Tistrella mobilis: one gene and its partners. The protein of the gene in region 1 interacts with the protein of each later gene in a pairwise test. Links are inferred from orthologs where the notes say so. Each region holds a gene or a part of one and is shown in the gene's direction. Other genes may lie near its edges.

Evidence for each region.
Region 2: the proteins of P7L68_RS08390 (region 1) and dnaQ interact in binary tests that used the Escherichia coli proteins (3 or more experiments, as listed by UniProt). The link is inferred for Tistrella mobilis from one-to-one orthologs.
Region 3: the proteins of P7L68_RS08390 (region 1) and dnaE interact in binary tests that used the Escherichia coli proteins (3 or more experiments, as listed by UniProt). The link is inferred for Tistrella mobilis from one-to-one orthologs.

The regions. Positions count from the first base shown.
Region 1 is NZ_CP121017.1:571,449-581,219, reverse strand. The notes cover bases 2,287-5,270. They hold P7L68_RS08390 (DNA polymerase III subunit gamma/tau), read left to right. Parts: upstream 2,287-2,704; coding sequence 2,705-4,837; downstream 4,838-5,270. Other genes in these bases: P7L68_RS08385 (YbaB/EbfC family nucleoid-associated protein), read left to right, coding at 4,936-5,259; nudC (NAD(+) diphosphatase), read right to left, coding at 2,287-2,325. Outside these bases: P7L68_RS08410 (sensor histidine kinase), read right to left, coding at 1-630; P7L68_RS08405 (response regulator), read right to left, coding at 617-1,309; more of nudC, read right to left, coding at 1,360-2,286; P7L68_RS08380 (helix-turn-helix domain-containing protein), read left to right, coding at 5,276-6,082; P7L68_RS08375 (VOC family protein), read left to right, coding at 6,110-6,511; P7L68_RS08370 (AAA family ATPase), read left to right, coding at 6,592-7,731; P7L68_RS08365 (Dps family protein), read left to right, coding at 7,912-8,415; P7L68_RS08360 (DUF4269 domain-containing protein), read right to left, coding at 8,423-8,956; recombination mediator RecR, read left to right, coding at 9,092-9,691; P7L68_RS08350 (glycosyltransferase), read left to right, coding at 9,708-9,771. UniProt on the Escherichia coli protein: Part of the beta sliding clamp loading complex, which hydrolyzes ATP to load the beta clamp onto primed DNA to form the DNA replication pre-initiation complex.
Region 2 is NZ_CP121017.1:4,725,748-4,735,507, reverse strand. The notes cover bases 1,632-4,604. They hold dnaQ (DNA polymerase III subunit epsilon), read left to right. Parts: upstream 1,632-2,761; coding sequence 2,762-3,448; downstream 3,449-4,604. Other genes in these bases: P7L68_RS26970 (FxsA family protein), read right to left, coding at 4,252-4,604; secB (protein-export chaperone SecB), read right to left, coding at 3,629-4,111; coaE (dephospho-CoA kinase), read left to right, coding at 2,052-2,720; P7L68_RS26990 (shikimate dehydrogenase), read left to right, coding at 1,632-2,058. Outside these bases: P7L68_RS27000 (pyruvate, water dikinase regulatory protein), read left to right, coding at 1-500; P7L68_RS26995 (nucleoside triphosphate pyrophosphatase), read left to right, coding at 505-1,143; more of P7L68_RS26990, read left to right, coding at 1,159-1,631; more of P7L68_RS26970, read right to left, coding at 4,605-4,770; P7L68_RS26965 (Tim44/TimA family putative adaptor protein), read left to right, coding at 4,972-5,658; P7L68_RS26960 (murein transglycosylase A), read left to right, coding at 5,655-6,947; P7L68_RS26955 ((Fe-S)-binding protein), read left to right, coding at 7,069-7,887; P7L68_RS26950 (LutB/LldF family L-lactate oxidation iron-sulfur protein), read left to right, coding at 7,904-9,385; P7L68_RS26945 (lactate utilization protein C), read left to right, coding at 9,382-9,760. UniProt on the Escherichia coli protein: DNA polymerase III is a complex, multichain enzyme responsible for most of the replicative synthesis in bacteria. The epsilon subunit contain the editing function and is a proofreading 3'-5' exonuclease.
Region 3 is NZ_CP121017.1:2,414,272-2,425,113, reverse strand. Bases 4,030-8,084 are described here. They hold dnaE (DNA polymerase III subunit alpha), read left to right. Parts: upstream 4,030-4,383; coding sequence 4,384-7,884; downstream 7,885-8,084. Other genes in these bases: P7L68_RS16755 (hypothetical protein), read left to right, coding at 4,030-4,285. Also shown: P7L68_RS16775 (LuxR C-terminal-related transcriptional regulator), read left to right, coding at 1-706; P7L68_RS16770 (amidase), read left to right, coding at 785-2,212; P7L68_RS16765 (LysR family transcriptional regulator), read left to right, coding at 2,284-3,186; P7L68_RS16760 (YciI family protein), read left to right, coding at 3,284-3,568; more of P7L68_RS16755, read left to right, coding at 3,791-4,029; rpsB (30S ribosomal protein S2), read left to right, coding at 8,174-8,989; tsf (translation elongation factor Ts), read left to right, coding at 9,226-10,149; pyrH (UMP kinase), read left to right, coding at 10,411-10,842. UniProt on the Escherichia coli protein: DNA polymerase III is a complex, multichain enzyme responsible for most of the replicative synthesis in bacteria. This DNA polymerase also exhibits 3' to 5' exonuclease activity. The alpha chain is the DNA polymerase catalytic subunit.

The DNA.
Region 1 (9,771 bases):
CCACAACGTCACCCCGATCAGCATGGTGAAGGATCCGATCACCCACCAGGCGGCCGTCTCCAGGAATTCCTCGATCAGGCTGTCGGCCAGCACATCCGGATGGTCATCTCCCTGGCCCACCTGCAGGATCAGCGGCCGGCCGTCGACCTGCACCCGGAAGCCGGTGCCGGTGACCGGGCGCCCGGCGGCCTCGCCGCGGAAGGGGTGTCCCAGATCACCCAGCCCGTGCGGGTCGGCATCGGCGGCGGTGCGGCTGCCTGCGGCCGGCAGCAGCTCGCTCAGCGGTCCGCGGACCCCGGCTGAGCCCAGCAGGAAACCTCCGGCCTCGTCGAGCAGCGCGAAGGCCTCGTTCCCCGCCGGATCGGCATAAAGCGCCGCGATCGCGGCCGGCGGATCGAAGACCGGGTCTCCTCCCGCGCCGATGGTCAGATGGCGCAGCACCTGGCGGGCCTGGGTCTGAAGCGACTGGTCGTCCAGATCACCCCGGACATCCTGCAGTTCCAGCACCAGCGCCGTCAGCATGGCCGCCAGAACCAACAGGGCCGCCAGCACCGCGCGAACCGCAACCCTCCGGCTCAGCGACCAGCCGCGATCATGCCGCCCCCGATCATACGCTTCAGGCCCCGCCATCGACGCCCTCGCCGCCGTCCAGCAGATAGCCCAGACCACGCAGCGTATGGATGCGCACGGCCGAGCCGGCGCCCTCCAGCCGCTTGCGCAGCCGGTGGACCAGCACCTCCAGCGTGTTGGCGCTTGCGGCATCGTCGAAGCCATAGACCGCGGCTTCGGCCGAATCCTTCGGCACCACCCGGCCCTGCCGGCGCAGCAGCACCTCCAGCAGCGCGGTCTCGCGCCGGCCCAGCGGCACCAGCCGCCCGCCGACCCTGGTTTCGCGCCCGACCGTGTCGAAGGTAAGGTCGCCGCAGGTGATCGTCAGGCCCAGCGCCCCGCCCGGCCTGCGCATCAGCGCCCGAACCCGTGCCACCAGTTCGGGCATGGCGAAGGGCTTGGGCAGATAGTCGTCCGCCCCGCCATCCAGCCCCGCCACACGGTCTCTGATGCCGTCGCGGGCGGTCAGGATCAGCACCGGCACGGTCAGCCCCCGCCCCCGCCAGCGGCGGACCAGCTCCAGCCCGTCGACATCCGGCAGGCCCAGATCCAGCACCACCACATCGAAGCCGGCGACGGCGAGGGCCGCCTCGGCCCCCTCGCCGTCCTCGACCCGGTCGACCGCGAATCCGGCCGAGGTCAGGCCCATCACCACGCCTTCCGACAGGCGATCGTCATCCTCGACCAGCAGCACCCGCATGGCGGTTCCCGTCGCCTCCCCGTTCCCGCCTCCTTCCGCCCCCTGCGCCGTCAGCCTTCGGCCAGCCATTCATCGATCAGCCGGCGGGCGATCGAGATCCGGTTGGGCAGGCTGACCGGCGACAGTTCCGGATCCTTCAACTCGTCGCGCTGCACCCAGATCGCGTCTTCCAGCTCGTGGCGATCGACATCCAGCGGCCCGCCTTCCAGGATTTCGGCCCGGAAGCCGACCATCAGCGAGGCGGGGAAGGGCCAGGGCTGACTGTGGCGATAGGTCACCTTGCCGATCTTGAGGCCGACCTCCTCGGCGATTTCCCGGCGGACGCATTCCTCAAGGCTCTCGCCCGGCTCCACGAACCCCGCCAGCGTGGAATACATGCCGGCCGGAAAGCGCGGCTGGCGGCCCAGCACGCACCAGTCGTCCTTGTGCGCCAGCATGATCACCGCCGGGTCGGTGCGCGGGAAATGGTCGGCACCGCAGCCGGTGCAGCGGCGGACATGTCCCCCCTGCTCCGACCGGGTGGGTGCGCCGCAGACGCCGCAGAACCGGTGGCGGCTGTGCCAATAGGCCATCGCCCTGCCATAGGCGACCAGGGATGCCTGCTGCGGGTCCAGCGTCGCGGCCGCCTGGCGCAGATCGATCGGGATCGCGGCGGCCGCCTCCATGGCGGGATCGTCCATGGGCAGGCGGCCGATCAGCCCGGGCAGATCCTCGACGCGGGTGACGTCCACGGCAAAGACCGGCCGGCCGTCCATATCGCCCAGAAAGACCGGCGGATCCTCCAGCAGGTCGCCGGCGGCATCGATCAGCCGGCCAAGTTCCGCCAGCAGCGCCATGGTCATACCGCCGGCCGTGGGGGCCACGATCGTCTGATCGCGCCAGATCAGCACGCTGCGCGCTTCCGGGGCGGCGGCGCGGGCGGCGATCCAGTCCGGATCCCGGCGGTGGCGTCCGGCGCGATCGATGCGCAGGCCGGCGAGCACATTGGGGCGGTCGGGATCATGCGGGTCGTACATCGGGGTCGTCCTCGGACTTTGGCGGAACTTCGCGGCTCTTCACGGCAATGGCGGGAACGATAGCACCATCGCCCGGGGCTGTCCCGCCGCCGGCACGCCGCCGCATCCGCCGGCCCGCCTCCCGCGGAGGCTGCACAGCGGGCTTGCAAACCGGGGGCCTCATCCCCATAGTGACCCGCGGAAGGCTGGCGCGGACGGAGAGCCTCGCCAACCCGGTCAGGGCCGGAAGGCAGCAGCCGTAACGAGTTGCGATCCGGGTCGCTGTCCAGCCTTCCACCTCATTTGCCAGCCTTCCACCTCACTTGTCCTCGCCTGCCTGCCTCGATCCCTCTTCCGGGCCGCGCCGCCCTCTTCCCAGAGATCCCGACCGGAACCCGGCATGACCGCATCCGACATCGCCGCAGAGCCAGCCCCGACCGCAGATGCGGCCGGCGGCGCCACGGCGACGGGATCAGCCGCAACGGGGACGCCCGTCGAATACCGCGTTCTCGCCCGCAAATACCGCCCCCGCACCTTCGCTGAGCTGATCGGCCAGGATGCGCTGGTCCGCACGCTGACCAATGCGATCGAGACCGGCCGCCTGGCCCATGCCTTCCTGCTGACCGGCGTGCGCGGCGTGGGCAAGACCTCGACCGCCCGTATCATCGCCCGGGCGCTGAACTGCACCGGCCCCGACGGCACCGGCGGGCCGACACCCGCGCCCTGCGGGGTGTGCGAGAACTGCCGCATGATCGTCGAGGACCGCCATGTCGACGTGCTGGAGATGGACGCGGCCAGCCGCACCGGCGTCAACGACATCCGCGAGATCATCGAGGGCGTGCGCTATCGCCCGGTCGGTGCGCGGTTCAAGATCTACATCATCGACGAGGTCCACATGCTCTCGACCAGCGCGTTCAACGCGCTGCTCAAGACGCTTGAGGAACCGCCGGCGCATGTGAAGTTCATCTTCGCCACCACCGAACTGCGCAAGGTGCCGGTGACGGTGCTGTCGCGCTGCCAGCGCTTCGATCTGAAACGGGTCGAGCCCGAGGTGCTCTCCGCCCATTTCTCCCGCATTGCCGGGATCGAGGGGGCAGAGATCGACGATGCGGCCATGGCGCTGATCGCGCGGGCCGCCGACGGGTCGGTGCGCGACGGCCTCTCTTTGCTCGACCAGGCCATCGCCCATGGCGCCGGCCGCGTCACCGAACATCAGGTCCGCGACATGCTGGGCCTCGCGGACCGTGCGATCGTGGTCGACCTCTTGGACCGGACATTGTCGGGCGATGTCGCCGCTGCGCTCGCGATCATGGATGATCAGGCCCGTGCCGGTGCCGATCCGGCGGTGATCGTGGAAGACATGCTGGCGCTGGTGCACCTGATGACCCGCGTCAAGCTGGCCGGTGCCGAGGGCAAGGGCCCGGTGTTGACCGCGGCCGAGCGCGATGCCGCCCATCGCATCGCCCAGCGCCTTGGCATGGCCCATCTGGGCCGCGCCTGGCAGATGCTGCTCAAGGGTCTGGGAGAGGTGCGCCTCGCCCCCGTGCCCCAGGCTGCGGCCGAGATGGTGGTGATCCGTCTGGCCCATGCCGCCGACCTGCCCGACCCGGCCGAGCTTGCCCGGATGCTGAAGGATGCCGGGACGGGCGGCCCTGCGGGTGGTGGCTCCGGAGGGCCCCCGCCCCGCCCTAGCCCGGCCGCCGGGGCGTCTCAAGCGCCGACCCCGGCGGCGCCAAACCGGCGCCCCCTCGAACCGCCCCGCGCGGCCCCTTCTCCACGTCCGATCGAGGCCCCGCGCCCCGTCGAGATATCACGTCAGATCGAGACATCACGTCCGGTCGAGGCCCCGAAGCCTGCACCCGCGGCCCCCAAACCCGTGCCGGCCCCAAAATCCGGGCCGACAACCAGATCCGAGCCGACAACCAGGCCCGAACCGGCCGCCGAACCCGAGCAGCTGCTGCCCGACGAGATCCGCACCAGGCTCGATCGCTGGCGCGAGATCATCGACCTGCTGCGCCGGCATCGGGAGATCCGGATCGTGCCGGAACTGCGCGCCGCGGCCCATGTCGCCGAAATTACGGTTACGGCTGCCGAACGCCGGCTGGTGCTGGCCTTCGAGCCGGGGACCGATGGCGGGCTCGCCACGAAGCTTCAGGATCTGCTGAGCCGGATCGACGACGCCCCCTGGCAGGTGCTGGCGGCCGGCGCCCTCAACGATCCGGCGCTGGCCGCCGCCGCACGGGCGACGCCGACGCTGGTGCAGTACGACGAGATGCGCAACCGGCGCATGCTGGCGCTGGCCCGCCGCCATCCGATGGTCGAGGCCGTGTTCGCGGCCTTCCCCGGGGCGACGCTCGAAGCCGTCACCCCGATCTTCGCCGCCGGCACTGCTGCCGAACAAGGCGGCGGCCAGACCGAGATCGAGCGGCTGGATGCCGAGATGTTCGACGGCATCTTCGACGAAGAGGCCTATGGTGCCGGCGACGAGGATGCCGCCGGGGCCGATTACGATGCGCGGTTTGCGGATTTCTGACCGCGCATCGCCCGCCGGGGCGGTGCAGGGCTGGCGCCGGCCGCCCCCCGCCTTTATATAGCAGCCAACATCCGATCCCGACCCGAGGAGCCCTTGTGATGCGCAACATCGGCCAGTTGATGAAGCAGGCCCAGAAGATGCAGTCGAAGATGGCCGAGATGCAGGAGCAGCTCGCCAAGGTCGAGATCTCCGGCCAGTCGGGCGGCGGCATGGTCACTGCGGTGATGACCGGCAAGTCCGAGCTGCGCAGCCTGAAGATCGACCCCAAGCTGGTCGATCCGGAAGAGGTCGAGATGCTGGAAGACCTGATCGTCGCGGCGGTGAACGACGCGAAGAAGAAGGTCGAGACCTATGTCAACGACGAGATGCAGAAGATGACCGGCGGGCTGAACATCCCCGGCATGGGCAACCTGCCCTTCTGATCCCGTCGGCAGTCCCATGACCGATACCGGCGGGGCCGCCTATGTCGAGACCCCGCCGCCCCCGGCCCTTGGCGGGCTGGTTCGGGCGGTGTGGTCGTCGCGGGCCGCCGCCGGGCCCGCGGCCCCGTTCCTGGTTCTGCCTGATGGCTGCATGGATCTGATCCTGGCCTGGGGTGGCGGTGCCGATCCCGAACTCATCCTGGCCGGCACCGATCCCGTCGCCCGGATGGTGGACCACCGGCCCGGCCGGCAGCGCCTGGGCCTGCGCTTCCGCCCCGGCTGTCTCGGCGCCCTGATCGACTGTACCCCCCGCGATCTTCTCGGCCAGTCGCCCGATGCGGCCCCATTGCTGCCGCAGCCCCTGCGCGACGCCGCCCGGCGCCTGCTCGACCGGCCCCGGGATGCCCGGTCCCGCCAGGCACTCGCCGCAGCACTCGCGGGCCTGGCCGAAACCCGCCGCCGCCATCTGCCCGACCCGGCGCTTGCGGCCGCACTGGCGGCTCTTGACGCGCCGGCACTGGTCGGCAAGACCGCAGCCGCCCATGGCTTCGGGCAGCGCCGCTTCGACCGCGCCATCCGCCGCGCCACCGGCCTCTCCCCCCGCCACCTCGCCCGGATCTTCCGGCTGCAGCGGCTGCTCGCCACCGTAGTAGCCGATCCGGCTATTTCTCTCGCCGAATTAGCCGTTTCGGCTAATTTCGCCGACCAGCCGCACATGACCCGCGAGACCCGTGCCCTCACCGGCCTCTCCACCGGCCGGCTGCTGGCGGAGCTGGGTGTCCGAAAGCTTCAAGACGCCGACCCCGTCCGGGGGGCAGACTGATCCGGTATCCAACCCCGGAGAGAGACCATGACCCCCGCCACGCTCGGCTATGTCATCCGCCACGTCCCCGACGTCGCCCGCAGCGCCCGCTTCTACGAAGCCGTCTTCGGCCTCACGGCCCGGCTGATCCATGAAAGCGGCAGCTATATCGAACTCGACACCGGCACCACCACCCTCGCCTTCGCAACCCCCGGGCTGATCCGCGAGTTGGGCGTCGACCCCGGCACCGCGGGCCAGACCCCGCCCTTCGGCACCGAACTGGCCTTCGTGGTCCCCGATGCCGAGGTCGAGGCCACCGTCGCCCGCGCCGTCTCGTCCGGCGCCACACTCGCCGTCGCCCCCGTCCGCCAGCCCTGGGGCCAGCTGGTCGCCTTCCTCCACGACCCCGACGGCCTGCTGATCGAGGTCTGCGGCCCGGTGGGCGGGTGAACCATCTGCGCGAACAGGCATGACAAAGACGTACTGAAACCTGTATTCTGATGGGCTGCCCGTTTTCTGGAGCCTGTGTCATGCCTGCCGCGGCGAATGCGTCATTGATCGACCTCATGCCTGCGCCCGCCGCCGCGCCGGACTGGATCGCGCTTGAGTCCGAACTGCCGTGGCTGAACGACCTCGCCGGTTGCCCGCACGACCCCGTACACCATGCCGAGGGCGATGTTCTGGTTCATACCCGTATGGTGGTGGAGGCGCTGACCGCATCCGAGGCCTGGATGCGGCTGCCGGAAGCGGATCGTCTCTGCGTCTTCGCTGCCGCTCTGCTCCACGATGTCGCCAAGCCTGCGACCACGCGCATCACTGCCGACGGCCGCGTGTCGCAGCCGGGCCACTCCCGCAAGGGCGCCATCATGGCGCGGGCAATCCTCTGGCGGATGGGCATACCTTTTGCACTCCGCGAGCGGATCTGCACCCTGATCCTGCACCACCAGATCCCGCTTTTCCTGATCGAGAAGGATCCGATCGAAGCGCGGCGGCGGGCGATCGAGATCAGCCTTGGCGCCCCCAATCATCTGCTGGCGATGCTGGCCGAAGCCGATGCCCGGGGCCGGATCTGCGACAATCCGCAACGCCTGCTCGACAATATCGAGCTGTTCCGCGACCTCTGTGCGGAAGCAGACTGTTTCGACACCGCCTTCAACTTCCCGGACGATCACAGCCGGATGCGCTTCTTTGAAACCCGGCGTACTGATCCTGCCCATCCTCAGCACGACGATACCCGCCTCACCGTCACGATGCTTGCAGGCCTGCCCGGCGCGGGCAAGACCAGCTGGCTGAAGACAGCGCAACCTGAACTTCCGGTTGTGGGATTGGACGAGATCCGCACCAGCTTCGGCGTAGGGCATGGTGAGATCGAGGGCCGGGTCCTTCAGGAGGCCAAGGCGCGGGCCAAGGCCCATCTGCGGGCCGGCACCGACTTTGCCTGGAGCGGCACCAATCTCGGCCGCGAATCGCGCAGCCAGTGGATCGGCATGTTCCGCGCCTATGGCGCCCGGGTCCGCATCGTCTATGTCGAGACCGACGAACCCGGCCTGCGCCACGGCAACCGCAAGCGGGCAGCCCGGGTACCTGATGCCGTGATCGACCGGATGATCGGCCGGTGGGAGGTGCCGGACCAGACGGAAGCTCATGAGGTCGCGGTCGTGCTGCGCTGACCGGTGGCAGATGCATATACCGCCGGCCCCGTGTCATGACATTCATGCCGCCCAGCCATTCATCCTCCGGGCTTGTACGGCAGCCGTGGCCGCCCGACATGTCAGGGGCGGGACAGGCCGGAACCGGCCCATGTCCCGGCGGATTTCCCCTCCAGACCCGGAACACGGAGCCCGAGCATCATGCCGAAGAAAACGCCCGCCGCCGACCTCGCCACCCCGTCCGATCTCGGCGGCAAGAATGCCCGCGGAGTGGCCGAGGTGCTGAACGCCATTCTGGCCGACAGCTTCGCGCTCTACCTCAAGACCAAGAATTTCCACTGGCACGTGTCGGGCCCGCATTTCCGGGACTATCACCTGCTGCTCGACGAGCAGGCGACCCAGATCCTGGGCACCACCGACCAGATCGCCGAGCGGGTCCGCAAGATCGGCCACACCACGCTGCGCTCGATCGGCCACATCTCGAAACTGCAGTCGATCAAGGACAACGACGCCGAGTTCGTGTCGGCCCGCGACATGCTGACGGAGCTGCGCGAGGACAATCTGGCCCTGGTGAAGCAGCTGCGCGAGGCCAAGGAGATCGTCGACGAGGCGAAGGACAACGCCACCTCCGGCATCCTGGACGAGTGGACCGATCTTGCCGAGCAGCGCGCCTGGTTCCTGTTCGAGGCCGCGCGCGAGGGCTGAGCCCGGCTCAGACGCTGACCTTCGCCCGCCGGAGCAGGCGGCGGAGCCCGTCATCGTCCAGATCCGCCACCGCCAGCATCGCCGCATAAGGGTCGCCGTCCAGACCGAGCACCGCCGCGAAGGCGGGCTCGGTCTTGAGGCCCCGGTCGCGCGCAGCGATCACCTGCCGTCGCAGGCCCGGCCCGCCGAGGGCGAGCAGCCGGCGCTCGACCTCGAAATGGCGCCAGCCCGGCTGCTCCGCCACCGGCAGCGGGCTGCCGAAGATTTCGACCGGCCAGCCGGCCGAGACGAAGCGCACCACCACCGGCCGGCCGTCGCCACACCAGCGATGCATCGAAAAGCCGGGCAGGTAGCGGAAATCGGCCCAGGCCACCGCCGCCAGCGCCTCGGGATCGGGGGCATGGCACAGCAGGTCGATATCGCTCTCCGGCCGGTCGAGACCGAGCGGCGGCGTGCCGGCCGGATGCGGATCGAAACCCGCAAGCCGCCCGGGATAACCGATCCGGCGCAGGGCTTCCTGGTAGGGCACGCGTGGGGTCATGCCCCTGATCCTGCAACCCTTCACTGCCGCCGTCCAGCATCGCCGCACTGCCCCAGGCCTAGGAAGCGACGGGCGACTGACCTATAGTCGGCATCCGTCTGCCCGCACCAAGCCCATTCCGGACCACGAGACCCCATGGCCGCACCCGAGATCGAGAAGCTCGTGACCCTGCTCGCCCGCCTGCCGGGTCTGGGCCCGCGCTCGGCCAGGCGCGCGGCACTGACCCTGTTGAGACGGCGCGAGGCGCTGATGATGCCGCTGGCGGACGCACTGGCCAAGGCGGCGGCCGAGGTCAAAAGCTGCACGATCTGCGGCAATCTGGACGCCCGCGACCCTTGCGGGGTCTGCGCGGACGAGCGGCGCGACCCCGCCCAGCTCTGCGTGGTGGAACAGGTGGCGGATCTCTGGGCGATGGAGCGGGCCGGCGCCTTCCGGGGCCGCTATCACGTGCTGGGCGGCACGCTCTCGGCCCTCGACGGCATCGGCCCCGACGAGCTGGGCATCCCGAAACTGGCGGCGCGGGTGGCGGAAGGCGGCATCACCGAAGTGGTGATGGCCCTGCCCGCCACCGTCGACGGCCAGACCACCGCCCATTACATCGCCGACCGCCTGACAGAGGCGGCACCCGAGGCCAATATCACCCGCCTCGCCCATGGCATGCCGGTGGGCGGCGCGCTCGACTATATGGATGACGGTACCATTCAGGCCGCGCTCAAGGCGCGGCGGCCGGTCTGAGGGAACGCCCCCGCCGATGGCCCGCCTGCTGCTGCTCACCGCCGGTACCGAGGGGGATGTCCGCCCCTTCGTCAATCTGG
Region 2 (9,760 bases), 4.2 Mb from region 1 along the record:
GCCGGCCCGGGCGGCGCCACATGCTCGACCAGGAGTATTTCGCCCGGATCGACGCGATGCATTTTGCCCTGATCCATGATGACGGCCAGTCGCTCTGGGACATCGATGATGCCGATGTGATCCTGGTCGGCGTATCGCGCAGCTCCAAGACGCCGACCGCGATCTATCTGGCCAATCGTGGGGTGAAGGCCGCCAATGTGCCGCTTGTACCGGGCCAGCCCCTGCCGGCCGAGGTGGAAACCGCGACCCGTCCGTTCATCGTGGGCCTGACCACCAGCCCCGAACGGCTGGTGCAGATCCGGCGCAACCGGCTGTTGAGCCTGAACCAGCCCGATGACGGGGAATATATCGACATCGATGCAGTTCGCACCGAGGTGATCGCCGCCCGGCGCCTGTTCGAGCGGAAGGGCTGGCCGGTGATCGACGTGACCCGCCGTTCGATCGAAGAGACCGCGGCGGCGATCTATCAGATGTATCTGCGCCACCTGGGCGAGAGTTGATCCGATGACCCCTGTTTCGACCCGTGACGACACCGATGCGACTGCGGAACCGCGGCTGATCCTGGCCTCGGAGAGTGCCGCCCGCGCGAAACTGCTGGCGGGCGCCGGGCTCGATTTCCTGGCCCTGCCCGCCCGTATCGACGAGGCGGCGGTCAAGGAGGCGATGGCCGCCGAGGGCGCGCCGCCCGAGGATGTGGCGGTGATGCTGGCCGAGATGAAGGCGCGCCGGATTTCGGGCCGTGCCGGCCGTGTGCCGGTGCTGGGCTGCGACCAGATGCTGGTGGCGGACGGCCGCTGGTTCGACAAGCCCACCGGTCGCGACGGCGCCCGCGCAACGCTGGAAGCCCTGTCGGGCCGGCGGCACGAGCTGATCTCGGCCGCGGTGGTGACCATCGACGGCGCCCGGGTCTGGCATGCCATCGGCCGTGCCCGGCTGACCATGCGCCCGCTCTCCCCCGCCTTCATCGAGCATTATCTCGACCGGGCCGGCGAGGCCGTGCTGGGCTCGGTCGGCGCCTATCAGCTGGAGGGGCTGGGCGCGCAGCTGTTCTCGAAAGTCGAGGGTGACTATTTCACCATTCTTGGCCTGCCGCTGATCGAGCTGCTGGACTTCCTGCGCGTGCGCGGCGTGATCGAGAGCTGAGCGGACGGACGCCCGATGACCGAAACCCTGCACCCCGTCTGGATCAGCGGCGCCGCACGCCTGGCCGGCGTGATCGGCCACCCCGTCACCCATTCACGTTCGCCGCGCCTGCACGGCTTCTGGCTGGCACGCCACCGGATCGACGGCGCCTATCTGCCGCTTGCGATCCGACCCGAGGATCTGGCGCAGGTGCTGCCGGCCCTGCCCCGGATGGGCTTTCGCGGCGTCAATCTGACCCTGCCGCACAAGGAACTGGTGCTGCCGCTCTGCGACGAGGTTGAACCGGTGGCCCGTGCGATCGGTGCGGTCAACACCCTGATCTTCGGCGAGGACCACCGCATCACCGGCACCAATACCGATGCCTGGGGCTTCGGTGCCGCACTGGCGGCCGGGGCGCCGGCACGCGATGCGGCGGCACCCGCCCTGGTGCTGGGGGCGGGCGGCGCGGCGCGCGCGGTGGTTTACGCCCTGGCCGAGGCCGGCGCCGCGCGGATCCTGATCGCCAATCGCACGGCGGAGCGGGCCGCGGCCCTGATCCGCGATCTGGCGCCCCACTGCCCGGCGACGGTGCTGGAGGCGGTGGACTGGGCCGCGAGGTCCGATCTGCTTGCCGGTTGCGGCACGCTGGTCAACACCACCAGCCTGGGGCTGCACGGCCAGCCGCCGCTCGACATCGATCTGGGCCTGGCGGATGACCGGCTGGTGGTGTCGGACATCGTCTACGACCCGCTGGAGACGCCGATCCTGAAGGCCGCCCGCGCCCGCGGGCTGGTCGCGGTCGACGGGCTCGGCATGCTGCTGCATCAGGCGGTGCCGGGTTTCGAGCGCTGGTTCGGCGTGCGGCCCGTGGTGGATGCAGCGCTGCGCCGGCATGTCGCCGCCGATCTTCTGATCGGGGAGCCGGCGCCATGCTGATCATCGGTCTGACCGGCTCCATCGGCATGGGCAAATCGACGACGTCGAAGATGTTCCGGCGGCTGCGCGTGCCGGTCTTCGACGCCGATGCCACGGTCCATGCCCTGCTCGCCCCGGGTGGCCGGGCCTTCCGGCCGGTGATCGAGCGCTTCCCCGAGGCGCTGAAGGACGGGCGCATCGACCGGGTGGCGCTGGGCGCCCGGGTGTTCGGCCGCAAGGCGGAGCTGCGTGCGCTGGAGCGGATCATCCATCCGCTGGTGCGTGACGAGCAGCGCCGGTTCATCGCAACCCATGCCCGTCGGCGCGCGCCCATGGTGGTGCTGGACATCCCGCTGCTGTTCGAGGGTGGCGGTGATGCCCATGTCGATGCGGTACTGGTGGTGAGCGCACCCAACTGGATCCAGGCCCGCCGGGTGCTGGCCCGTCCGGGGATGACGCGGGCCAAGTTTCGCGACATCCTGTCGAAACAGGTGCCCGATGCCGAGAAGCGCCGCGGCGCCGATGCCGTGATCCAGACCGGGCTTGGCCATGGCCATGCCTTCCGGTCCCTGAAACTGGCGCTGGACGGCTTCAGCCGCCATCGCCACGAGATGTGGAAGCATCACTGGCACCGGCCGCGGATCCGGCGGCCGGCCGGCCCACGCCGCCGCCCCGGCGGCTGACGGCGCCCCGGTCCGCTTCTGTCGAACGAGGAGCTTCGAGCTTGCGCGAGATCGCCTTCGACACCGAAACCACAGGCTTCGATCCTGCCACCGGCGACCGGCTGGTCGAGATCGGCTGCGTGGAGATCCTGGATCAGGCGCGCACCGGTGCCGAGTTCCATGTCTATATCAACCCCGAGCGCGACGTGCCCGAGGCGGCGGTGGCTGTGCACGGGCTGACGGCCGAACGGCTGAAGACCGAACCGGTCTTTGCCGAGGTCGCCGACCGCTTCCTGGAGTTCGTGGGTGATGCACCGCTGGTGGCGCATAACGCCGCCTTCGACATGCGCTTCATCAATGCCGAGCTGACCAGGCTTGGGCGGGAGCCCATCCCGATGTCGCGATCGATCGACACCGTGCAGATGGCCCGCATCCGCTTTCCGGGCGCGCCGGCCAGCCTGGATGCGCTCTGCCGCCGCTTCGGCGTCGACAACAGCAACCGCCTGCTGCACGGCGCGCTGCTCGACGCCCAGCTGCTGGCCGAGGTCTATCTGCACCTTCTGGGCGACCGCCAGCGCGGTTTCGACCTGGCCGCCGACCGTCGGGGGGGCCCCGGCGAGACCGGTGGCCGCCGCCGCACGGTCGCCCGGCCGCCCCGGATCCACACCCCCACCCCGGCCGAGCTGGAAGCCCATCAGGCCTTCATCCTGAAAGAGGTGAAGGCGGCGATCTGGCTGGCGGAGGATTGAGCCACCGGCCGCCATCTGCCGCCCGGCCCGGGATCACCCGACGACATCCGCATGACCGCGGACGGATACCGATCGGGAAAGCAGGCGATGCCGCAAACGAAACGCCGCCGCCCCTGATCAGGGCGGCGGCGTTTCATGCAGGCGGCTGCGGAGCGACGGCGGGGCCGGCGCTCACGCCATTCACTGCGGCTGGGCGCGGCGCTGCTGCTCGGCCTGGAACAGCTGCACGAAATCGATCGGGTCCAGCATCAGCGGCGGGAAGCCACCGTCGCGGGTGGCATCGGCGATGATGCGCCGCGCGAAGGGGAAGAGCTGGCGCGGGCCTTCGATCAGCAGGAAGGGCTGGATCTGCTCCTGCGGGAAGTTTTCGAGCATGAACACGCCGGCATAGGACAGCTCGCAGAGGAAGGTGGTGTTTTCCTCGTGCTTCGCCGAGGCCGACAGCTTCAGCTCGACCTCGTAATTGTCGTCGCCGAGCGGCTGGGCGCCGACATTCACCGAAACCTGGATGTTCGGCCGGCTCTGGGCCGAGGCGATCAGCGACCGCGGCGCGTTCGGGTTCTCGAACGACAGGTCCTTGATGTACTGAATGGCAAGGCGGAAGCGCGGCGAAGCCTCGGCGCCGGCTGCGCCGTTGCCCTCGGGCGTCTGGGTGTCGGCCATGGGGTGCTGGTCTCCGGGTGACGCAGGTGTTGATCTGGGGCCGATCGGATCGCCGGCCAAGTCGGGCGTAACATGTGCGCCGGCCCGGTGCAAGTACAGCGCCGGAGATGATGACCGGCGGTCGACCGCTGCCTTCCGGGTCAGCGGCCGATCAGCGGCGGCTCGTCGTCCTCGGGGCGGCGGCCAGGGCTGCCCGGGCGATCTGCGGACGTGGAGTACTCGCCCTCGATGATCACGCTGCCGTCACGGCTGCGCCACTGGCTGCCGGGCTGGCCCGGCCCCGGACGGCCGGTCATCACGAAACGGGTGCGGGCCAGGATCTGTTTCTGCATCAGCCGGCGGACCGGCGGCACCAGAAGCAGGGCGCCGATCGCATCGGTGAAGAAACCCGGCACCATCAGCAGAACGGCCGCCAGGGCGAGGAACAGCCCGTCGAAGACCTGATCGACCGGTGCCTCGTTGCGGTTGAGCCGGGCACGGGCCTCGGTCATGGCCTTCAGACCCTGGTGGCGCAGCATGGCGGCACCCGCCACCGCGGTCAGCACGCAGAGCGCCACCGTCGGCAGGGCGCCGATCTCGCTGCCCACCTGGATGAACAGGAAGACCTCGATCAGCGGCACGAAGAGGATTGCGAGAAGCAGAGAGACTGCGGCGACCATGCTTGCCCTTTCCTGAACCGACCCTTATGTAAGGGTGGAGGCGGCGCCGTCCAACCCTCGTCGCGTTCGTGCGACCCCATTTCCCTGCCCGGTCCATCGGGTGCCGGGATCCGCGGGTGCGAATGCCGGCCGGACGCGGCCGACCGATCGTGTTCCGCCGCCGAAATCCTTCGTGCGGACGTCTCCGACGGCCAGGTCCTGATGTCCATGGAATATCTCGACATCCTCTTCTTCGCCCTCGTCGCCGTGTTCGTGGCCCTGCGCCTGCGTGGCGTTCTGGGCACACGTACCGGCCATGAACGGCCGCCGGAAGAGACGCGCAACCCGCTCTCTCCCCGCCGGGCCGAGCCGAAGGCCGCCGAGGCCGGTGCTCAGCCGGGCCCTGCACGCGTGCTCCCCTTCCCGATGTCCGAGAAGGTGATGTCGCTGATCGACCAGCCGGCGCTGGAAGGGGTGGAATACATCCGTCGCGCCGATCGCAGTTTCGATCCCAAGGGCTTCCTAGACGGCGCCCAGCAGGCCTTCGAGATGATCATCGACGCCTTCGCCCGAGGCGACCGCCAGACGCTGGCCATGCTGCTGTCGCCGCAGGTGCTGGCCGGCTTCAATCAGGCGATCGATGCGCGGGAGCGGGCGGGTGAGACCCACAGCACCCGGATCGTATCGGTGCGGGAGCCGCGGATCGCCGAAGCCCGGCTGGCCGGCAGCATGGCGCAGGTGACGGTGCGCTTCTCCACCACCCAGATCAACCAGACGCTGGACGCCGAGGGTCGCGTGGTTGCCGGCGGTGCCGAGGAGATCGACCTGATCGACCTCTGGACCTTTGAGCGCGATACCCGGTCGAGCGATCCCAACTGGATCCTGACCGCGACCCGCAGCGGCGAATGACCGCAATGCGCGGCCGCAGCCTGCGCCTTGCGGGCGCCTTCGCCGTGCTTGCGCTGACCGGGGCGGCGCTGATCGGCGGCTGGTATCTCACAACCCGCAATCTGCCGGCGCCAGAGGCACCCCCTGCCCCCCCGCCGGCGGTGACGGGTGAGGGGCCGCGCTTCACCCGCATCGCCTTCGGCGACCTGCCGGGCTGGGACGACGACGACCAGTCGGCCGCACTCGGCGCCTTCCAGATCTCGTGCCGGATCATGCTGCGCCGGCCGGTGGAGGCCCCGATCGACCGGGGCGGGCGCTTCGGCACGGTCGGCCACTGGCGGGATGTCTGTGGCGCGGCGGTGGATCTGCCGCTGGACGATGCCGGTGCCGCCCGGGCTTTCTTCGAGCGCCATTTCAACGCCTGGCAGGTGGCGAAGCCCGATGGCGACACCAGCGGCCTGTTCACCGGCTATTATGAACCGGAACTGGCCGGATCCCTGACCCCCGACACCCGCCATGACGTGCCGCTCTACCGCCTGCCGGAAGATCTGGTGGTGGCGGATCTGGGGGCGTTCGACGAGGCACTCGACGGCCGCCGCCTGGTCGGGCGGGTGGCCGACGGCCGTTTCGCCCCCTATTACGACCGCGCGGCGATCGCCGATGGCGTGCTCGACGGCCGCGGGCTGGAACTGCTCTGGGTGGATGATCAGGTCGATGCCTTCTTCCTGCAGATCCAGGGCTCGGGCCGGGTGCGGCTGCCCGACGGGCGGGTGCTGCGGGTGGGCTATGCCGGGGCCAATGGCCGGCCCTATCGCTCGATCGGCAAGGTGCTGATCGATCAGGGGGAGATGAAGCCGGAAGACGTGTCGCTGCAGAGCCTGCGCGCCTGGCTGGCCGCCCATCCTGACCGGATGGCCTCGATCCTGGATCAGAACCCCTCTTATGTATTCTTCCGGCTGCTGGACGACGACGGACCGCTGGGCGCCATGGGCGCGGTGCTGAGCCCGGGCCGGTCGCTTGCGGTCGACCGCTCGATGCTGCCGCTGGGCGCGCCGGTCTGGCTGGATGCGCGCTATCCCGCAGGCGTCGGTGCGCTTTCGGAAACGCCGCTCCGCCGGCTGATGATCGCCCAGGATACCGGCGGGGCGATCAAGGGGGCGGTGCGCGGCGACGTGTTCTGGGGGCCGGGCGATTTTGCCGAACTGGTCGCCGGACGCATGAAGGAACGCGGCGGTTATGCGGTGCTGCTGCCGCTCGCCATCGATCCGTCGACGCCGCCTGCGCCGGAGACGCCGTCAGCGGGCAGTTGAGCCCGGTGAAGTGACCGGCAGGCTTGCCTCCGCGGCCACATCGCCCCATCCTCGTCCGCAAATGCCGGCCGGCATCGCCCTTGTGCGGTGCCTGTCCGAAGCTTCAGAAGGACGAGAGACGGTGAATACCCCAACCGAGACGGCGGGAAAGCCCGCCCGTGCGCGCGCGCCGGCCACGGTCGGCCTGTTCGCGACCTGTCTGGTGGATCTGTTCCGGCCGAGCGTGGGGTTTGCCACCGCGAAGCTGCTGGAAGAGGCGGGCTGCCGGGTGGTGGTGCCCGACAGCCAGACCTGTTGCGGCCAGCCGGCCTTCAATTCGGGCGACCGGGCCGATGCCCGCGCGATCGCCCGCGAGGTGATCGCCACCTTCGAGCCCTTCGATTACGTGGTCGTGCCGTCGGGATCCTGCGGCGGCATGATCTCGCACCATTATCCCGAGCTGCTGCGCGACGACCCGGATTGGGGGCCGCGCGCACGCCGGCTGGCGGCGAAGACCTATGAGCTGATGGCCTTCCTGGTCGATGTCCGCGGCCTGGAAGGGGTGAAGGCGAAGCTTGACGCCACCGTCACCTATCACGACAGCTGTTCCGGTCTGCGTGAGCTGGGGGTGAAGGCGCAGCCGCGCAAACTGCTGGGCACGGTTGAGGGGCTGACCCTGAACGAGCTGCCGGGGGCGGAGGAATGCTGCGGTTTCGGCGGCACCTTCTGCGTGAAATACCCCGAAATCTCGGGCCGCATGGTCTCCAACAAGGTGGCCGACATCCGGGCGACCAATGCCGATCTGCTGCTGGCGGGCGATATGGGTTGCCTGCTGAATATGGCCGGGCGGCTGAAGCGCGAAGGCTCGACCATCCAGGTCCGCCACGTGGCCGAGGTTCTGGCCGATATGACCGACACCGCAGCCATCGGCGACACCGCCGCCGGCGCGGGCCGGCGCTGAGCGGGAGGGCGATCCGATGGAGGCCACCAGCCACCGCTTCAAGGACAATGTCCACGAGGCCCTGGGCGATGCCAATCTTCAGGCCTCGCTCGCCAAGATCCGCTCGGGCTTCGTGCCCAAGCGGGCCGCCGCCGCGGCGGCTCTGCCCGAGTTCGAGACGCTGCGCGACCAGGCGCGCGACATCAAGAACCACGTGCTCGGCCATCTCGACATCTATCTGGAACGTTTCGCCGAGGCGGTGGAGGCCCGCGGCGGCAAGGTCCATTGGGCCGAAACCGCGGCCGATGCCCGGCGGATCATCCTGGACCTGGCGCGCGCCGGCAATGCCCGCACCATCACCAAGTCCAAGTCGATGGTGACGGAAGAGATCGCGCTCAACGACGCGCTGGAGAAGGCCGGGATCGAGCCGATCGAAACGGATCTCGGCGAATACATCATCCAGCTGGCCAAGGAGCCGCCGAGCCACATCATCGCGCCGGCGATCCACAAGACCAAGGAACAGGTGGCGGAGCTGTTCCTGCGCCATCACGGCCGCTATGGCAAAACCGAGCGTCTGACCGAGCCGACCGACATGGTCCGCGAGGCGCGCGAGGTGCTGCGCCAGAAATATCTGGACGCCGATGTCGGCATCACCGGCGCCAATTTTCTGGTCGCCGAGACCGGATCGATCATCCTGGTGACCAACGAGGGCAATGCCGACCTGACCCTGTCGCTGCCGAAGCGCCATATCGTGCTGGCCGGCATCGAGAAACTGGTGCCGACGCTGGAAGATGCCTCGACCATGCTGAGGGTGCTGGCGCGGTCGGCCACGGGGCAGGAGTTTTCGTCCTACACCACGCTGGTCACCGGCCCGAAGCGCGAGGGCGATCTGGACGGGCCCGAGGAGTTCCATGTGGTGCTGCTGGACAACGGCCGCTCGGGCATGGTCGGCACCGAGTTTCAGGACATGCTGCGCTGCATCCGCTGCGGCGCCTGCATGAACCACTGCCCGGTCTATGGCACCGTCGGCGGCCATGCCTATGGCTGGGTCTATCCGGGGCCGATGGGGGCCGTGCTGACCCCGGCGCTGATCGGCGTGGAAGAGGCCGGCCACCTGCCCAATGCCTCAACCTTCTGCGGGCGCTGCGAACAGGTCTGCCCGGTGCGGATCCCGCTGCCGCGGATGATGCGTGCCTGGCGCACCCGGGAATTCGAACGCCATCTCAGCCCCGCCTCGCAGCGCTGGGGGCTTGGGGTCTGGGCCTGGTTCGCGAAGCGGCCCCGGGCCTATCGCCTCGTCGCGCGCACCGCGGCCGCCCTGCTCGGGCGGATGGGCCGGTCTCAGGGTCGGCTGAAGCGGCTGCCGCTGGCGGGTGGCTGGACCCGTGTCCGCGACATGCCGGCGCCTGAAGGCCGCAGCTTCGTGGCCGCCTGGAAGGCCGATGGCCGCCCGACCGAGGCGCCGGGGGCCGCCACCGCCCGCCGCCATCGCGGGTCTGCGAAGGAGCAGGGCCGATGACCATGTCCCATGGCGACGATGCCCGCGCCCGCATTCTGGGCGCGGTGCGCGCCGGCATCCGCCGCGATCCGGCGAACGAGGCCGAGGCACGGGCGCGCGTTGCCGCGCGCATCGAGGCTCACCGCCCCAACACCATCCCGGCCCGGGCCGATCTGGACCCGGCCGGACGCGTGTCGCTGTTCATCGACCAGCTGCAGAAGGTAGCGGGCACGGTGACCCGGGTCGCCCGTCTGGACGAGGTGCCGGCGGCGGTGGTCGACTACATGGCGGCCTGCAACCTGCCGATGGCTGCCGGCCGTGCGCCGGATCCGCTGCTCGATCGCATCGACTGGGCGGGGTCGGCACCAATGCTGACCCTGCGTGCCGGCCCGGCCG
Region 3 (10,842 bases), 1.8 Mb from region 1 along the record:
GCGTCATGACGATCTGATGCTGGGCCAGATCCGTCGTGCGCCTGACCGGGTTGCGACCTATCGCAGGCGGCAGATCGAACAGACCGCCGGGCTGATGCAGATGGCCAGGCGTTACGACCTGGATGCCGCGGCCGCGGCCATGTCGTTACGGCCCGGGCAGCCGGCCTCCCTGTTTCTGTCCTGTTATCGCAACGGTGGCGACGGACGGCCCTGGGAGGAGGATGAGCAGGATTTCCTTTATGGAGCGGTCACCACCCTGGACCGGATGGTTCGTGGCCGTGCCGAGGCGCCTATGGATACCGATGCCGTGCAACTGCATGTTACTCCGGCGGGGCTGTGTATCTTCGGCGGGCAGCGCCTGGCGCGGCTGGGCCTTGCGGCGGAACCGCTGCTGCCGGCACCACTTCGGGCAATCCTGGGGCGTCCCGGACAACAGGAGGTTCCGGCATTCGGGCTGATCGCCGAGGTCGATGGGGCAGGGGCCGGGCTGGTGCGGCTTGTGCTGCGTCGTGCGGCACCCGCCGACCGGCTGTCCCCGCGCGAGGCCGAGATCGCTGCCCTGCTCGCGCGGGGTCTTGGTCATAAAGAGGTCGCCCGGCGGCTCGGGTTGTCGCCTGTGACCATCCGCAACCAGACGCGGCGGATCTATGACAAGTTGGAAATCAATTCCCGCGCCGCACTTGTGACGGCGCTCGGGTCGATGTGATCCATCTGCATCCTGGAGGCCGCCTGCGGATCGGCCGAAGATCCTCTGATCCCATATTATAAAACAGGGAGATCAGGGATGGATCTGAAGGATTACGTCGTCGAGGACGCGACCGGCCTTGCTGGTCTGGTCGCTGCGGGCGAGGTGAGCGCCGCCGAGCTGACCGATTGCGCCAACCAGGCGATCGAGGCGGTGAATGGCCGGATCAACGCGGTGGTTCGCCGCTTTGACCAGCCGGTGCCGGGTGATCCGTCCGGCCCCTTTGCCGGCGTGCCTTTTCTGGTAAAGGATCTGGTGCTGGCGGTCGGCGGCCATCCGGAGATGATGGGCTCGCGGATGCTCGGCCAGGGCCAGTTTGTGCCGCCGGTCGATTCCGAGCTCTTCGCCCGCTTCCGCCGGGCGGGATTGAACACGCTGGGTGTGACCGCGACACCCGAATTCGGCTTCAATGCCACCACCGAGGCCGTACTTTACGGCCCGACCCGCAATCCCTGGAACCCGGAACGCTCGCCGGGCGGCTCATCCGGCGGTTCGGCGGCGGCGGTGGCGGCGGGTATCGTGCCGGTGGCCCACGCCAATGATGGCGGCGGCTCGATCCGTATTCCGGCAGCGGCGTGCGGGCTGGTCGGCCTCAAGCCCTCGCGCGGGCGCATTCCCTTCGGCCCCTATTACGGGCTGCCTCTTTTGGGTATGGCCAACGAGTTCGCCGTGACGCGGAGCATCCGCGATGCAGCCACCCTGCTTGACGCCGTTGCGGGGGCGGACCCCGGCGCGATGACCGACATCCGGCCGCCGGCCATGCCTTATGCCGAAGCAGTTCGGAGCTCCACGCCAAAGCTGCGCATCGCCCTGGCGCGGCAGTGGCCGGGATCGCCGGCAGCGGCGCCCCATATCGATGCGGCACTGGTCCGGACGGCGAAGCTGCTGGAGGCCGAAGGGCATATCGTCGAAGAAGCGGTGCCGGATTACGATGTGGCAGCCTTCCATCGAGCGAACTTCACTGCCTGGATGTCGTTCCTGGCGGCGGGGGTCTACGGTATGGCCGAGATGCTGAACCTGCAGCCGGGGCCGGATAATGTCGAGGCGGTGACCATGGCCTGTGCGCAGGCAGGAGCCAGGCTGACCGCAATGGATGTCGAGCAGGCCTTCATGGTGATGAATATGGTCTCGCGAAATTTTGGAGTATTCTTCGGGAGTTATGACATTATTCTTATGCCGGTTCTGAAGGATGTGCCAGTGCCGCTTGGCTATCTTGACCAGAGCGATCCCCATCTTGATGCGCAAGGTTGGTATGACCGGTTGTTTGACACGGTTCCCTTCACCGCCCAGTTCAATATGACCGGCCTGCCGGCGATGGCGTTGCCTGCCGGCTTGCATGACGGCATTCCGGTGCCGATCCAGCTCGCGGCCGGCATGGGCCGGGAGGATCTTCTGCTGCAACTCGGGCGGGATCTGGAGGAGCTTCAGCCCTGGCGTCAGGTCCGGCCGGGAATATTTGCCGTCTGACCATCGCCGGGCTATAGCTGGGGAGTGGTCACAGTGCTGCTCCCTGGCAGCTTTGGGCGTGGGTCGGGATCATGTCGCAAGCCTTTGGCCTCAATTGGGATGATCTGCGTCTGGTCCTGGCGGTTGCCGAGCAGGGTACGGTAACTGCTGCGGCAGCGGCACTCAGGATCAGTCACCCGACCCTCTCCCGACGCCTGCGGCAGATCGAGGCCGGCCTGGGCGTGCGGCTGTTCGACCGCACGCCGCCCCGCTGGCGTCTGACGGCAGCCGGAGAGGAGATGTGCGATCTGGCGGCTCGCCTGCGCACCGACATCCAGGCCCTTGAGGGCCGCATCCGCGGCCGGGACGAAGGGCAACGGGGCATCGTGCGGCTGACGGCGCCGGATGCCGTCGCCGAGTACCTGCTTCCGGACCTGCTGGTCACGCTCTGTCAGGATCTGCCGGACGTTACTCTTGAACTGGTGATTTCGAACGACGTCCTGTCGCTGGCGGGGCGCGCCGCCGATATCGCCCTGCGTGTAACCGATGCACCGGAGCTGTCGCTGAAGGGGCGGCGGGTGGGGACGGTGGCGATGGCCGTTCATGCCGATGCCGCGCTGGCCCGAACATGGGACGGGCGGGATCCCGCTGATGCGCCCTGGACCGGTTATGACGAGGGGCTCGCCTGTACGGGGCCGGCACGCTGGGTCGCGGCCAATATCCGGCCATCGCAGATCCGTTTTCGCGCCAATAGCCTTCCGGGGGCCACCCGGGCCATCCGATCGGGCATCGGGTTCGGGGTGCTGCCCTGCTTCATCGGCGCGGCGGTTCCGGGGTTGGTCCGGGTATCGGCGCCGTTGCCGGGTCTGTCACTCGGCCTCTGGCTTCTGATCCATCCCGAAATGGCGCGTGTACCCCGCGTCCGGGCCGTAGCCGATGTCCTGGCGCGTGCCTTGCGGAACCTCGGACCAGTGCTCGACGGTGTCGCTGCCTGAAAAATTTTTTCATCAGACTGTTCAACATCTTCGATGGGGCCTCGATCGATGTGTCGGCAGACTGGCCGGACGAGGAAACCGAAGGAGTTGGCCGAAAATGTTCGTTGTGGTGCTGAGGTTTGCTGATCGTGACCGGGCTGCCGGGGCTCTGGCCGGGCACAGGGCATGGCTGGACGACGGCTTCGCCGATGGGCGGTTCGTGCTTGCGGGCAGTCTCGCAACGGGGCAGGGCGGTGCTGTCGTCATCCATGGCCTCTCGCGTGAGGAGGTCGAGAGGCGGGTCGCGGCAGATCCGTTCGTGTCGCAGGGGGTGGTTACGGCCGAGATCCTGGAGATCGCCGCCAACCGTGCTGATCCTCGCCTGGATTTTATGATCGCCTAGAGGTCGCATGTATCTCGAATAAATGCGAAATTTATTGCGACAATAATAAACCTGTAATAGAATTTCAGCACTGCCGTCGACAGGCGAGCCGTCAGGCGTCTGATCGCAGCGCAGGCTTTCTACGACGTGTTCCGACACCGCCTTCTTGCTTTCCGGACGGCCCTGCCGCAGCCGCTGCACGGTTTTTGGCCGGGCCTGTGATGTTTTTGCGGGAGACTGCCGATGACTCTTCCTTTGAATCTGCATCGTGATCCGTTGAATGATCGGCTGGTTGCCGTTCTCGGCCGCCTTGAGGCCTATGACTTCTCACGCATCAACGAGATGTGCGCAGCGAGGTTTGGCTGGTCAGTCGAGAAGTGCCGTTGGGCCGAGATGAAGCTGAAGCAGTTCCTCGCGCTCATGTTCCTCGATCCTGACAGCTATCACGCGCCCGGGGTGGAGGCAGATGAATATTGGCACCGTGCGATTCTCGATACCCGCTGGTATGTCGAGATGTGTGAAGAGCTGTTCGGCACCTATATCCATCATGCCCCGCTCGCAGCTCTGGGAGAGGAGCAGGAGGACTACCGCGCCCGCACGCTCCGGGCGCTGACTCATTGGTTCGCCGATGACGACTATCGCGGCGACTACCGCCTGATCGAGACCTGTCAGCAGTGCAAGGGGCCGACGCCGGCAACCGATGACATCGTCGCGCATCTCTCCACCCGGCTGAACTGACGCGCTGGGCGCCGACCGCGCCCGAGGTTGCTCCGGGCGGGGATTTGGTCCAGATTTCGGGGATCGTCCCCGCCCTGAGCGATGGAGCGCCTTTACCTGTGTCGTATGCCGATTTCGTCCATCTTCGCGTCCATACCGCCTATTCGTTGTCGGAAGGGGCGGTGAAGACCAAGGATCTGGTCAAACTGGTCAAGGCGCAGAAGATGCCGGCGGTGGCGGTGACCGACACCGGTAATCTGTTCGGGGCCATGGAGATTTCCTCCACCCTGCCTAAGGAGGGCATCCAGCCGATCCTGGGCATGATCATCCGGCTGACCCGTGCGGCCGGAGAGGACCGCTTCGGCCGGCGGCCGGAGCCTGAACCGCTTGTGCTGCTGGCGCAGACCGGCGCCGGCTATGACAATCTTGGCCGCATCGTCAGCCGGGCCTTCATGGACACGCCGACTGGGGAGACGCCCCAGGTATCGGAACAGGTTCTGGCAGAATTCTCGTCCGATGTCATCTGCCTGTCGGGCGGCCCCAACGGTCCGGTGGGTGCACGTATTCTTGAGGGGCGCGATGATGAGGCGCGGGCGCAGGCCGGGCGCCTGGCAGCGATTTTTCCCGGTCGGTTCTATATTGAGCTGATGCGTCACTGCGCTCCGGGTGAGACCCCGCCCGATGCCGAGGCGGACAGCGAGCCCGGGCTGGTCGAGATCGCCTATGATCTCGATCTGCCGCTTGTTGCGACGAATGACGTGTTCTTCACGACCGAGGCGATGTACGAGGCTCATGATGCGCTGCTGTGCATCGCGGAAGGTCGCCATATCGAAGACACCAACCGCCGCCGTCTGACGCCGCACCACTATTTTAAGTCGGCCGCTGACATGCGGGCGCTGTTTGCCGATCTGCCCGAAGCGGTGGACAATACGCTGGTGATTGCGCAGCGGTGTGCAGCCAAGGCGCCGTTCCGCAAGCCTATCCTGCCCAAATCCACCCGTGATCCGAATGCGCGGGAAGAGGACGAACTTCGCCGACTGTCGAGGGAAGGGCTGGAGCGGCGCCTGGAGACGGCCGTCTACACGCCGGCCATGGACGAGGCGGAGCGCGAGGCCGTCGCGGCTCCCTATCGGGAGCGGCTGGACTACGAGCTCGACGTGATCGTCAAGATGGGCTTTCCCGGCTACTTCCTGATCGTGGCGGAGTTCATCCAGTGGGCGAAGGCACATGGCATTCCGGTCGGGCCCGGCCGCGGTTCCGGCGCGGGCTCGGTCGTGGCCTGGTCGCTGACCATCACGGATCTCGACCCGTTGCGGTTCGGCCTGCTGTTCGAGCGTTTCCTGAACCCCGAACGCGTGTCGATGCCGGATTTTGACGTCGACTTCTGTCAGGATCGCCGTGACGAGGTCATTCAGCACGTCCGCGAACTCTATGGCTTCGACCGGGTCGCCCAGATCATCACCTTCGGTAAGCTGCAAGCCCGCGCGGTGCTGCGCGATGTCGGCCGCGTCCTGGGCATGCCCTTTGGTCAGACCGACAAGATCTGCAAGCTGGTCCCGAACAACCCTGCCAATCCGGTTACCCTGCAGGAGGCGATCGACGGCGAGCCGGCGTTGCAGCGGGCACGCGACGAGGACGAGCAGGTCGCGCGGCTGATCAACATCGCGCTCAAGCTCGAAGGCCTTTACCGCCATGCATCGACCCATGCTGCCGGTGTGGTGATCGGCGACCGGCCGCTCGACGAACTGGTGCCGCTCTATCGCGACCCGCGCTCCGACATGCCGGTCACCCAGTTTTCGATGAAGTATGTCGAGCAGACCGGGCTGATCAAGTTCGACTTCCTGGGGCTGAAGACCCTGACCGTGATCACCACGGCCGAACGTCTGATACGGCAGGTCGAGCCCGATTTCGACATCAACCGGGTGCCTCTGGATGACCGGAAGAGCTTCGAGATGCTGGCGCGCGGCGAAGGCGTCGGCGTGTTCCAGCTGGAAAGCTCGGGCATGCGTGACGTGCTGCGCAAGATGCGCCCCGACAAGTTCGAGGACATCATCGCGGTGGTGGCGCTGTATCGCCCCGGTCCGATGGACAACATCCCACGCTACATTGCGGTCAAGCACGGCTCGGAAGAGGCCGAATACCTGCATCCCATGCTGAAGCCGATCCTGGAGGAAACCTACGGGATCATGATCTATCAGGAGCAGGTGATGCAGGCCGCCCAGGTGCTGGCGGGCTACAGCCTGGGTCAGGCCGATCTGCTGCGCCGCGCGATGGGCAAAAAGATCAAGGAAGAGATGGATGCCCAGCGTGAGAGCTTCACCAAGGGGGCCGTCGCCAACGGGGTCGACAAGGAGACCGCCGGCCTGATCTTTGATCAGATCGCCAAGTTCGCAGGCTATGGCTTCAACAAGTCACATGCCGCAGCCTACGCACTTGTTGCCTATCAGACAGCCTATCTCAAGGCCAACTGGCCGGTCGAGTTCATGGCGGCTTCCATGACGCTCGATATGCACAACACCGACAAGCTGGCCGGTTTCCGGCAGGAGCTGAACCGGCTGAAGATCGGGGTCGTGCCGCCGGACGTGAATCAGTCGGATGCCGTGTTTTCGGTGCGCCGGACCAAGGCGGCGCCCAAGGGCGAGATCCTCTATGCGTTGGGCGCCCTGAAGCAAGTGGGTCCGCAGGCGATGGAAGAGCTGGTGGCCGAACGCCGGAAGGGCGGAGTTTATGCCGATCTCTTCGACCTTTCAGCGCGGCTCGGCACCAAGATCATCAACAAGCGCATGATGGAAAGCCTGACCAAGGCCGGTGCCTTCGATCGCCTGAACGCCAATCGTGCGCAGGTGATGAACGCCATCGACATGGTGCTGCGCTACGGGCAGGCTGCCCAGGAAGAGCGGGAGAGCAACCAGGTCAGCCTGTTCGGCGGCCCCGGTGGCGAGGCCGTACCCAAGCCACCGATGCCCCAGGTCGACCCGTGGATGCCGATGGAGCAGTTGAAGCGGGAGCTTGAGGCCGTGGGCTTCTACCTCTCGGCCCATCCGCTCGATGCCTATGACAAGGTCATGGACCGGCTGGGGGTGGTGAGGGCCGGCGATCTGGCGGCCAAGCTGGAGCGGGAAGGGGCGGCGGGGCTCAAGCTTGCCGGGACCTTGATCGCCAAGCAGGAACGCCGGTCGGCCAAGGGCAGCCGGTTCGCCTTTGCCCAGCTCTCCGATCCGACCGGCGTGTTCGAGGTCACGCTGTTCTCCGAAACCCTGTCCCAGGCCCGCGATCTGCTGGAGCCGGGCGTCCCGCTGCTGATCGAGGCAAGTGGCGAGTGGCGCGAAGATACGGTCCGGCTGACGGCCCAGAACGTCCGCTCGCTCGACGATGTCGCAGCTTCGTCCTCTGCTCGTCTGACCATCCAGGTGGCCGAAGAGCGGGCGCTGGCGCTCATCCGTCGGCTGATCGAACGGGAACCCGAAGGTCGCGGCCGCATCACCCTGGAGCTGGATATCGACCTTGAGGGAGAGCGTCAGGTCGTGCGCCTGGATCTGCCCAAGCCGGTCTCGATCACGCCGGCCCTGAAGGCCGCGCTCAAGATCACCCCCGGCGTGATCGACGCCATCGAGGCCTGAACCGGCCCAAAAGGGCGGAAAACGGCGCAGATTGCCCGCTAAACCCTTGCCAAACTCGGCCGCCCGGGCTATAGAGCGGCCGTCCCGGCGAGGGTTTCGTCGGGGCGTTCACACGCACGCGAGGTCCGCGGCCAACTGCCAGCATGCCCGTGGCAACACGGGGAAGGGCGGTCGGCGTCGCTCCGGTGTCGGTACCGGTGGCCGTCGCATCCTGAGGGGGAACCTCGGGATACGATGCCGGTGCCGATCTCAACCTCGCGGAGGCCGAACCGGAAAAGGACGATTTTCCATGGCGCTTCCCACCTTTACCATGCGTCAGCTTCTCGAAGCCGGCGTTCACTTCGGGCATCAGTCCCGCCGCTGGAACCCGCGCATGGCGCCGTATCTCTTCGGCACCCGCAACGGCATCCACATCATCGACCTGCGCGAGACCCAGCCGCAGCTCTATCGTGCGATGGAAGCGGTGCGCGACATCGTCGCCAACCGTGGCCGCGTGCTGTTCGTCGGCACCAAGCGCCAGGCGCAGGAGCTGGTCGCCGAGGGCGCGAAGCGCTGCGGTCAGTACTACGTCAACCGCCGCTGGCTCGGCGGCATGCTGACCAACTGGCAGACCATCTCCAACTCGATCCGCCGTCTGCGTGAGATCGAGCAGCTTCTCGACCAGCAGGCCGATCTGGGCCTGACCAAGAAGGAGCTGCTGAAGCTGACCCGTCAGCGCGACAACCTTGAGGCGTCGCTCGGTGGCATCAAGGACATGGGCGGCCTGCCGGACGCGCTGTTCGTGATCGACACCAACAAGGAAGAGCTGGCAGTTCGCGAAGCGGCGAAGCTGGGCATTCCGGTGATCGCGATCCTGGACAGCAATTCGAACCCCGACGGCGTGACCTTCCCGGTTGCCGGCAATGACGACTCGACCAAGGCGATCCAGCTTTATCTGGAGCTGATCTCGGGCGCGGTCCTCGACGGCATCCAGCAGGAGATGATCCGCTCGGGCGCCGATCTCGGCGCACTGGCCGATCCGGTTTCGGTCGATCTCGATGACGAGGGCGCCGAGGACGAGGTGGTCGAAGAGGCTGCCGAGACCGCGGGCGAGGCCCAGGCCTGACGCATCCGGACCACGGACGAACGGCCGCCCTCTCCCCGGGGGCGGCTGGCGATGCGGCGGCGCCCCGGGGTGCCGCCGTTCGCGTTTCCGGACCGGATCGACGACAGAACCGAAGACGGGCAGGGCGCATGCGGCCCATCGCCGCGAGACATGCGAACCCGGACCCGCAGGATTTCCGTGACGCGATGCGCCGTCTGGCGACTGCGTTCGCAACAGAACTCACACGAGGTGGAATCATGGCTCAGATCACTGCTGCCCTGGTCAAGGAGCTCCGCGAGAAGACCGGCGCGGGCATGATGGACTGCAAGAAGGCGCTGACCGAGAATGATGGCGACCTGGACGCGGCCATCGACTGGCTGCGCACCAAGGGCCTGGCGCAGGCCGCCAAGAAGGCGAGCCGTGTGGCCTCTGAAGGCCTGGTCGGCGTGAAGGTCGACGGCCTGCGTGCCGCGGTGGTCGAGGTGAACTCCGAGACCGACTTCGTGGCCCGCAACGAGAAGTTCCAGGACTATGTTGCCAAGGTCGCGGGTGTGACCCTTGAGGCCGGTGCCGATATCGAGGCGCTGAAGGCCGCTGCCTACCCCGATGGCGGCACTGTCGAAGCGAAGCTGACCGACCTGATCGCGACCATCGGCGAGAACATGGCCCTGCGTCGCGCAGCCGTGCTCGACGTGACCGATGGCGTGATCGCCGCTTACGTCCACAACCAGATCGCAGAGGGTCTGGGCAAGATCGGCGTGCTGATCGCCCTCGAATCGACCGGAGACAAGGCGAAGCTGGCCGAGCTCGGCCGCCAGATCGCTATGCATGCCGCAGCTGCGCGCCCCGAGGCGCTGGACATCGCCGACGTGTCGGCCGAGTCCCTCGACCGTGAGCGCGCGGTGCTGATCGAGCAGGCGCGCGAGAGCGGCAAGCCCGAGAGCATCATCGAGAAGATGGTCGAAGGCCGCATCCGCAAGTATTACGAGCAGGTCTGCCTGCTTGAGCAGATCTTCGTGATCGACGGCGAGACCAAGATCCGCAAGGTCGTCGAGAATGCCAAGGATACGGTCGGCGCGCCGGTGACCCTGAAGGCCTTTGCCCGTTTCGAACTCGGCGAGGGTGTCGAGAAGAAGCAGGAGGACTTCGCGGCTGAGGTTGAGAAGGCGCTCGGCGCCTGATCACCCCGCAGGTCTGCGGATACGGAAGAGGGGCGCTCCCACGGGCGCCCCTTTTTTGCTCCGGCCGGGAGTGCGGTGCCGGCCGTTGCGGTGGTTGCCTTGGCCCGCGCGCACGGCTATACGTTACACGGCCCGCGCCCGGTATCGCTGCCGCGGCCGACTTACCGCGTCCGCATCCGTTCCGCCCAGACCGGCGTAGCCACTCCGGATCCGGTAGCATCCTCTCCGGGCCGAACAGCGTCGTCGAACAGGAGACAATCCATGTCGTTCTCCACCCCGCGGTTCCGCCGGGTCCTGCTGAAGGTCTCGGGCGAAGCGTTGATGGGCAATCGCCAGTATGGTCTGGACGTCGATATGGTGGAGCGCGTTGCCGGCGAGATCCGGTCCGTGCAGTCCATGGGTGTGCAGGTCTGCCTGGTGATTGGCGGCGGCAACATCTTCCGCGGCATCTCCGGCGCCGCGACCGGCATGGAGCGGGCGACGGCCGATTACATGGGCATGTTGGCCACGGTCATGAACGCGCTGGCCATGCAGAGCGCGCTGGAGCGGATCGGCGTGGCAACCCGCGTGCAGTCCGCCATCCCGATGTCGAGCATCTGTGAGCCCTATATCCGGCGCCGGGCAGTGCGGCATATGGAGAAGGGCCGGGTGGTGATCTTTGCCGCCGGTACCGGCAACCCCTTCTTCACGACG